Regions from separate parts of the Streptomyces sp. PKA51 genome, predicted to be linked through region 1. Evidence: riboswitches for the same ligand, from Rfam matches in the RefSeq annotation. Region 1 holds a riboswitch; the other holds the start of a gene.
The links. A riboswitch is a leader RNA that binds a small molecule or an ion and turns the genes downstream of it on or off. The one in region 1 is predicted to bind S-adenosylmethionine.
Positions count from the first base shown of each region.

Region 2: linked by a shared signal. The riboswitch ahead of thrC (threonine synthase) and the one ahead of AC27L3_RS25120 (aminotransferase class V-fold PLP-dependent enzyme) in region 1 are both predicted to bind S-adenosylmethionine.

Region 1 covers NZ_BAAJPZ010000022.1:31,680-35,583, forward strand. The annotation lists gene AC27L3_RS25110 (rhomboid family intramembrane serine protease) at 190-921, shown strand; gene AC27L3_RS25115 (Lrp/AsnC ligand binding domain-containing protein) at 918-1,199, shown strand; gene AC27L3_RS25120 (aminotransferase class V-fold PLP-dependent enzyme) at 1,204-2,565, opposite strand; SAM riboswitch class IV at 2,693-2,808, opposite strand; gene trpD (anthranilate phosphoribosyltransferase) at 2,887-3,904, opposite strand, start outside.
Region 2 covers NZ_BAAJPZ010000013.1:151,004-154,907, forward strand. The annotation lists gene AC27L3_RS20375 (alpha,alpha-trehalose-phosphate synthase (UDP-forming)) at 1-145, opposite strand, end outside; gene AC27L3_RS20380 (glucosyl-3-phosphoglycerate synthase) at 187-1,134, opposite strand; SAM riboswitch class I at 1,317-1,464, shown strand; gene thrC (threonine synthase) at 1,482-2,765, shown strand; gene AC27L3_RS20390 (ubiquitin-like small modifier protein 1) at 2,860-3,135, shown strand; gene AC27L3_RS20395 (cold-shock protein) at 3,551-3,754, shown strand.

The sequences.
Region 1 (3,904 bases):
CACCGCTCCCGTTCCTCAGGCCGTCGCACCCGGCCGCTCCACCAGCTCGATCATGGTCTCGTCCGTCCTCGTCGAGTGCTCTTCGTAACCCTACGGCCTGCGGGCCGCCGGACACGGTGGTGCGGGCCCATGGCCGCCTCCCGGCGAGGCGCTTGGTGCCGGTTGCGCCCGGTACGACATGATCTGGTCATGATCGCAGCGGCCGCGCCCGGGAAGGCGGGCACCCCCTGGGTGACCTGGACGCTCCTGACCGTGTGCGGGGTGGTCTTCCTCGCCGGCCCCGCCTCCGGCCTCAGTCCCTCCTACGGCAGCGGCACCGCCCTGCTGACCGCGCAGACCGAGTACTTCCAGCGCTGGGGGGTGGTGCCGGCGGAGCTGTGGCACGGTTCCCCCACGCATCTGATCACCCCGCTCACCGCGCTGTTCGTGCACGGCAACTGGCTGCACCTGCTGGGCAACATGCTCTTCCTCTACGTCTTCGGTGCCATGACCGAGGCGCACCTGGGACACGCCGCCTTCGCCCTGTGCTACCTCGTCACCGGCTATCTGGCCCTGCTCGGTTACGCGGTCGTGCACGCCGGCTCCGACCGCACGCTGGTGGGGGCGTCCGGCGCCATCTCCGGTGTGCTCGGCGCTTTCCTCTATCTCTTCCCCAGGGCCCGGGTGACCAGCCTCTTCCCGTTCCTCTTCTTCCTGCCTCTGCGCTTTCCCGCCTGGGTCGTGCTGCTGTTCTGGTTCGCCCTGCAGTGGCTGGCGGCGGGCACGGAGGCCGGGCGGCCGGGCGTTGCCTACCTCGCCCACGTGCTGGGATTCGCACTCGGATTCGGCTACGCCTGGGTGCACCCGACGCCTGCGGTTAGAGTGAGGGCCGCAGCCGGGGCCACCGAAACCGGGTCCACCGAAGGAGACAGAACGACGTGATCACCTCGATCGTGCTCATCAAGACCGACGTGGACCGCATCCCCGAGATCGCCGAGTCGATCGCCGCGCTGGACGGCGTGAGCGAGGTCTACTCGGTCACCGGCGCCTACGACCTGATCGCGATCGTGCGGGTGGCCCGGCACGACGACCTGGCGGACGTCATCCCGGGCCGGATCAGCAAGGTCGCCGGCGTCACCTCGACGGAGACGCACATCGCCTTTCGCACCTACTCCCAGCACGACCTGGAAGCGGCCTTCGCCATCGGCCTGGACAACTGACGCCTCACGCCGCCCGCTGCGCCGGCACGCAGCGGCCGCCCTCCGTGCGGTAGAGCCACCTGGCGCCGTGTGCGACCAGTTCGCGCACCGCCCTGACGAACCGCTCCACGTGCTCGTCGGGCGTACCGGCGCCGAAGCTGATGCGTACGGCGCTGTGCGCACGGCCCTCGCCCGGCGCACCGCACTCCCCCGCCTCCTCCTGCCCGGTGCCCAGCAGCGTGCGCACCAGCGGGTGGGCGCAGAAGAGCCCGTCGCGGACCCCGATGCCGTACTCGGCGGACAGCGCGGCGGCCAGGTGCGAGCTGTTCCAGCCCTCCACGACGAAGGAGAGCACGCCCACGCGCGGGGCGTCGGGGCCGAACAGCGACAGCACCCGTACGCCCGGCACCTCGGCGAGGCCCTCGCGCACCCGGGCCACCAGCTGCCGCTCGCGCGCGACGAGGCCCTCGAAACCCGCCTCGGTCAGCGCCCGGCAGGCGGAGGCGATGGCATAGGCGCCGATGACGTTGGGCGAACCGGCCTCGTGCCGGGCGGTGGTGGTGTGCCACTCGGTCTCCAGGCGGCCGTCGGGGAGCCGGGTGACCCGGCGGCTGGCGCCGCCGCCGGCCAGGTACGGCTCGGCCTCGCGCAGCCAGTCGGGGCGGCCGGCCAGCACCCCGGAGCCGAAGGGTGCATAGAGCTTGTGGCCGGAGAAGGCCACCCAGTCGACGTCGAGGTCCCGGACGTCCACGGGGTGGTGCGGGGCGAGTTGGGCGGCGTCCAGCACGATGCGCGCGCCGTGGGCGTGCGCCGCGGCCGCCAACTCCCGTACGGGCCACAACTCCCCGGTGACGTTGGAGGCGCCGGTGACGCAGACCAGCGCGGGCCCGTGGGGCTCGCGGTCCGCCAGCGCCCGCTCCAGGGTCGCGACCGCCTCGGCGGGGGTGCGGGGTGCGGGCAGGCAGGTGACGCGGCCCTCGCCCCAGGGCAGCAGCGCGGCGTGGTGCTCGGTCTCGAAGACGAACACCCGGCAGCCGGCGGGCAGGACGGTCGCGAGCAGGTTGAGGGAGTCGGTGGTGGAGCGGGTGAAGACGACCTGGTCGTCCTCGCGGCAGCCGAGGAAGCGGGCGACGGTGGCCCGGCTGTTCTCGAAGAGGTCGGTGGACAGCTGCGAGAGGTAGCCGGCGCCGCGGTGCACGCTGCCGTAGTACGGCGCGTAGGCGGCGACGTCGTCCCACACGCGGCGCAGGGCCGGGGCGCTGGCGGCGTAGTCGAGGGCCGCGTACGTCACCTCGCCCCCGGTGACGAGCGGTACGCGGATGTCGCCGCCCAGAACGGGCAGCGGGGGACGAACCGGACTCTCGGTGGCGACGGTGGCGGCAGGCATGGCGAACTCCCGTACGTGAACAGGCGAGCAGAGGAAGAGGGGTACGCGGAGAAGGGGCTCTTCGAGCCCTAGCGCATTCGCTGCATCACGGAAGGATCTCCCTCGACGACCAGGATCCCTGGCGAGGGATCCGCGCTTGCCGCAGACGTCCTGCCTGCGGCCCGGTCATCACCCGGGGCACCCCGCCACGGAAGGAGGGTTGCCGGACAGCAGGCCGGGGCCGAAACGCTGTCACTCGTGACCTGGCCAGGAGTATGGCATACGTGATCGCCCCGCGGAACCGTCGTTCCACGGGGCGAGACACCACCGGCCGGAAAGGGGTCAGGCGTTGCTGGCCGCCACCCACTTCTCCAGCGTGCGCAGGGCGGCACCGGAGTCGATGGACTCGGCCGCCCGCGCCATGGCGGCACGGATCTGCTCGGGCAACGGCGCGTCGGTGGGCGCCAGGGCCACCAGCGCCGCCGCGGAGTTGAGCAGCACCGCCTCCCGTACGGGGCCGGTCTCGCCGGCGAGCAGGCGGCGGGCGACGTCGGCGTTGTACGAGGCGTCGGCGCCGCGCAGCGCCTCCACCGGCACGATGTCGAGGCCCACCTCGCGGGGGTCGAACGCCTCCTCGCGCACCCGGCCGTCGCGCACGACCCACACCCGCGAGGTGGCGGTGGTGGTCAGCTCGTCCAGCCCGTCGTCGCCGCGGAAGACCAGGGCCGTCGAGCCGCGCTCGGCCAGCACCCCGGCGAGCACCGGCGCGATACGGGCGTCGGCGACGCCGGTGGCCTGGGCGCGCACCCGGGCGGGGTTGGTCAGCGGGCCCAGCGCGTTGAAGGTCGTCCGGATGCCCAGTTCGCGGCGGGCCGGGGCGACGTGCCGCAGGGAGGGGTGGAACTTGACGGCGTTGCAGAAGGTGATGCCGGCCTCCTCGGCGACCTCCACCACCCGCCGGGGCGTCAGCTCCAGGTTGACGCCCAGCTTCTCCAGGACGTCGGAGGAACCGCTGGCGGAGGAGGCGGCGCGGTTGCCGTGCTTGACGACCTTGGTGCCGGTACCCGCCACGACGATCGAGGACATCGTGGAGATGTTGACGGTCTTGGCCCCGTCGCCGCCGGTGCCCACGATGTCCACGCTGGGCCCGGGCACCTCGATGAGGTTCGCGTGCCGGTACATGGCGCGGACCAGGCCGGAGATCTCGGCGACGGTCTCGCCCTTGGCCCGCAGGGCCACGGCGAAGCCGGCGATCTGGGCGTCGCTGGCCGCCCCGCGCATGATCCGGTCCATGGCCCAGGCCGTGTCGTCGGCACTGAGGTCCACTCCGCGCAGCAGGGCCTCCAGGATGCCCGGCCAG
Region 2 (3,904 bases), on a different contig from region 1:
CGCTCAGCCCCGAGACCAGCCCGCCGCCGCCGCGGCCCGCGTGCAGGGTGCCGTCCTCGCCGAGCCGGTAGGAGACCGGGCCGCGGTTGGAGGCGACCACGATGGGTGCCGTGCCGGGGGCGGTGTGGGTGTGCTCAACGACCATGTCGCCAGCCTTGCCCCCGGGAGAACCGCTCAAACGTACGCTTACGCGGCATGCCGGCGGGCGTACTCCGGGATTCCGGCCATCGGGGGCCGCTCCTCCGTGTCGACGGGGTACGTGCGCGGGACGAAACCCTCCGCCGTTCGCTCGAACTGGGTCAGCGCGGGCCGTACGAGGTGGCCGCGGGCCAGGCGCAGCTGTGCCGTGCGGTAGATGGTCGCCGCCATCCGGCCGAGCGCGCGGCCGTCCTGGTGGCGGTGCTTGCGCTCGCCGACGTCGACCTGGGCGAGGGCGTCCAGGCCCACCGTGTGCAGGGCGTCGACGAGCAGGCCGAGCTCCACGCCGTACCCCACGGGGAAGGGCAGCCGCTCCAGCAGCGAGCGGCGGGCCGCGTACTCGCCGCCCAGCGGCTGGACGAAGCCGGCGAGCTGCGGCCAGTGCAGGTTCAGCAGCGGGCGGGCGACCAGCTCGGTGACCCGGCCGCCCTGGCCGGGGGCCTCGCCGAGGGGACGGTCGTACATCCCCTTGACGAACTGCACCTCCGGGTCGGTCAGCAGCGGGCCGACGATGCCGGAGACGAACGTGGCGGAGAAGTCCCGCAGATCGGCGTCGACGAAGCAGACGATGTCACCGGTGGTGACCAGCAGCGAGCGCCACAGGACCTCGCCCTTGCCGGGCAGGGCGGGGATCCGCGGCAGCACCTCGTCGCGGTGCACCACGCGCGCCCCGGCCGCCGCCGCCTCCTCCGCCGTACGGTCGGTGGAGCCGGAATCCAGCACCACCAGCTCGTCCACGAGCGGGACGGCGTCCGTCATCAGCTCGCGGCGGATCGTCGCCGCTATGGCGCCGACCGTGGCCTCCTCGTTCAGCGCCGGCAGTACGACGCTGACCGTGGTGCCCGAGCCGCGTTTGGCAGCGAGAAGCCGGTCGAGCGGACGATCGGCTGCGGACCAGGACCGCTGGGCCAGCCAGCGCTCCACCTCATCCAGCACGTGTAGGACTCCCTGCTGTGCATCGTCTCGATGGTCGCCGATGCGCCCGTGTGACGCATCTCGCGGTTCGGACGGCCCTCTGCTGCGGCCGCCCCTTCCGTTACAGTCTTGAACAACGCGGACGGCCGTCCTATGTCGGGGTCGTGCCGCGCACAAATGCCTGGGTCCGCCCAGCGCCATACCGCTCATCCAGAGGGGCAGAGGGACACGGCCCGATGAAGCCCCGGCAACCCTCCAGCCGGTCTTTCGTCCGCAGCAGGACGCGAGGCTCCCGGCGGGGAAGGTGCCAATTCCGTCTCGCGGCGAGGTGCGCCGCGAGGAAGATGAGGAGAAAGGGCCTCGCCTCCATGGCCGTCGAAGCCGTTGAAAGTCGTACCGTCACATCTTCTTTCGGGTCCGCCGTCGCGCTCTCCTGCCGCGAGTGCGGGGAGCGTTCCCCCCTCGGCCCCGTCTTCGCCTGCGCCTCCTGCTTCGGACCGCTGGAAGTGGCCTACGAGCTGCCCCAGGGCGACCCCGAGGAGCTGCGCCGGTGCATCGAGGCCGGCCCCGCCAGCATCTGGCGGTACGCGCCGCTGCTGCCCGTCGCCGCGGACGTCGCCGAACGGCCCAACCTCGAGCCCGGCCTCACCAGGCTCGTCAAGGCCGACAACCTCGCCCGCGAACTCGGCGTGACCGGCGGCCTGTACGTCAAGGACGACTCCGGCAACCCCACGCACTCCTTCAAGGACCGCGTCGTCGCCGTCGCCGTCGAGGCGGCGCGCGCCTTCGGCTTCACCACCCTGTCCTGCTCCTCCACCGGGAACCTCGCCGGCGCCGTCGGCGCGGCCGCGGCCCGCGCGGGCCTGCGCTCGTGCGTGTTCATCCCGCACGACCTGGAGGCCGGCAAGGTCGTCATGGCCGCGGTCTACGGCGGCGACCTCGTCGGCATCGAGGGCACGTACGACGACGTCAACCGCTTCTGCTCCGAGCTCATCGGCGATCCGCTCGGCGAGGGCTGGGGCTTCGTCAACGTCAACCTCCGCCCGTACTACGCGGAGGGCTCCAAGACCCTCGCGTACGAGATCTGCGAGCAGCTCGGCTGGCGGCTGCCGGACCAGATCGTCGTGCCGGTCGCCTCCGGCTCCCAGCTGACGAAGATCGACAAGGGGCTGCGGGAGCTCGTCGCGCTCGGGCTCGTCGAGGACCGCCCGTACAAGATCTTCGGCGCCCAGGCCGAGGGCTGCGCCCCGGTCTCCCGGGCCTTCAAGGCGGGGCACGAGGTGGTGCGGCCGGTACGGCCGGACACCATCGCCAAGTCCCTGGCGATCGGCAACCCGGCCGACGGTATCTACGTGCTCGACATCGCCCGGCGCACCGGCGGCGGCGTGGAGGACGTCGACGACGCGGCGGTCGTCGACGCGATCCGGCTGCTCGCCCGGACGGAGGGCATCTTCGCCGAGACCGCGGGCGGGGTGACGGTGGGCGTGACGCGCAAGCTGCTCGCGAGCGGCGCGCTGGACCCGGAGCTGACCACGGTCGTGCTCAACACGGGGGACGGGCTCAAGACGCTCGACGCGGTGGCGGCGGGGCCGACGGCCACGATCCGCCCGACGCTCGACGCCTTCCGCGCGGCGGGCCTGCAGGGCCGGTAGGGCCCTTCGCCCGAATGGGCGTCCCTCTCTTCACTCACACCGCTCACCTCACACCGCTCACCTCACACGACACACAGAAGGCTGAGGCATACCCATGAGCGTCACCGTCCGCATCCCCACCATCCTGCGCACCTACACCGCCGGGCAGGCGGAGGTCACCGCCGACGGAGCCACTCTCGGCGAGGTGATCGCCTCCCTGGAGGCGAACCACCCCGGCATCGCCGGCCGGGTGCTCGACGACGCCGGCAAGCTGCGCCGCTTCGTGAACGTCTACGTGAACGACGACGACGTCCGCTTCGAGGACGGCCTGGGCACGGCCACGCCCGACGGGGCCGGCGTCTCGATCATTCCCGCCGTCGCGGGCGGCTGAGCGGCCCCGCGCGAGCACGCTCGGCAAGCAGACGGAATCGCCCCGTCCGTAAAGCGGACGGGGCGATTCCGTCTGTTGAAGCGCGCTACAGTTGGGGCGTTCCCCCTCTGGCGTCACTGCCGAGTGCGTACGAGAACCCGTCAAGTTGCGCCCAATGCGAGGATGCGATCTGCCGGGTTGGTGGCGTTTTGCCCGGTCCGACTTGCCCGGGAAGCTGTGGAAATCGGTACGAATAACCGATCGGCCGCCGCCGGATTTCTCGTCCGAGTGACCTGTTGCAGACGGCATCCGTGCAGATACATTCAGCCGCGGTCGACGCGTTCCGGCGCACACCCCCACCCTGTCTGGGGGTGAGGTCTGACCCGGGTCCGCGAAGTGCGGTCCTGTGCAAGGGCCAGTAATAGGGGAGTTAGGCATGGCTCAGGGCACCGTCAAGTGGTTCAACGCGGAGAAGGGGTACGGCTTCATCGCGGTCGACGGTGGTGCGGATGTATTCGTCCACTACAGCGCGATCCAGATGGACGGTTACCGCACCCTCGAGGAGGGGCAGCGGGTCGAGTTCGAGATCTCGCAGGGCCAGAAGGGGCCGCAGGCGGACATGGTCAAGGTGACCGCCTGATCGGTGCGCATCGACCACCGGCTCACTCAAGCTCACTGAAGCTCGCCGAGGGGCTCGCGTCATCACGACGCGGGCCCCTCGCGTGTTGCGGGCACCCTTGGGCACCACGTGTGACGCCGGGCCCGGCGGGGCAGGCTGCACCGGTAGGGC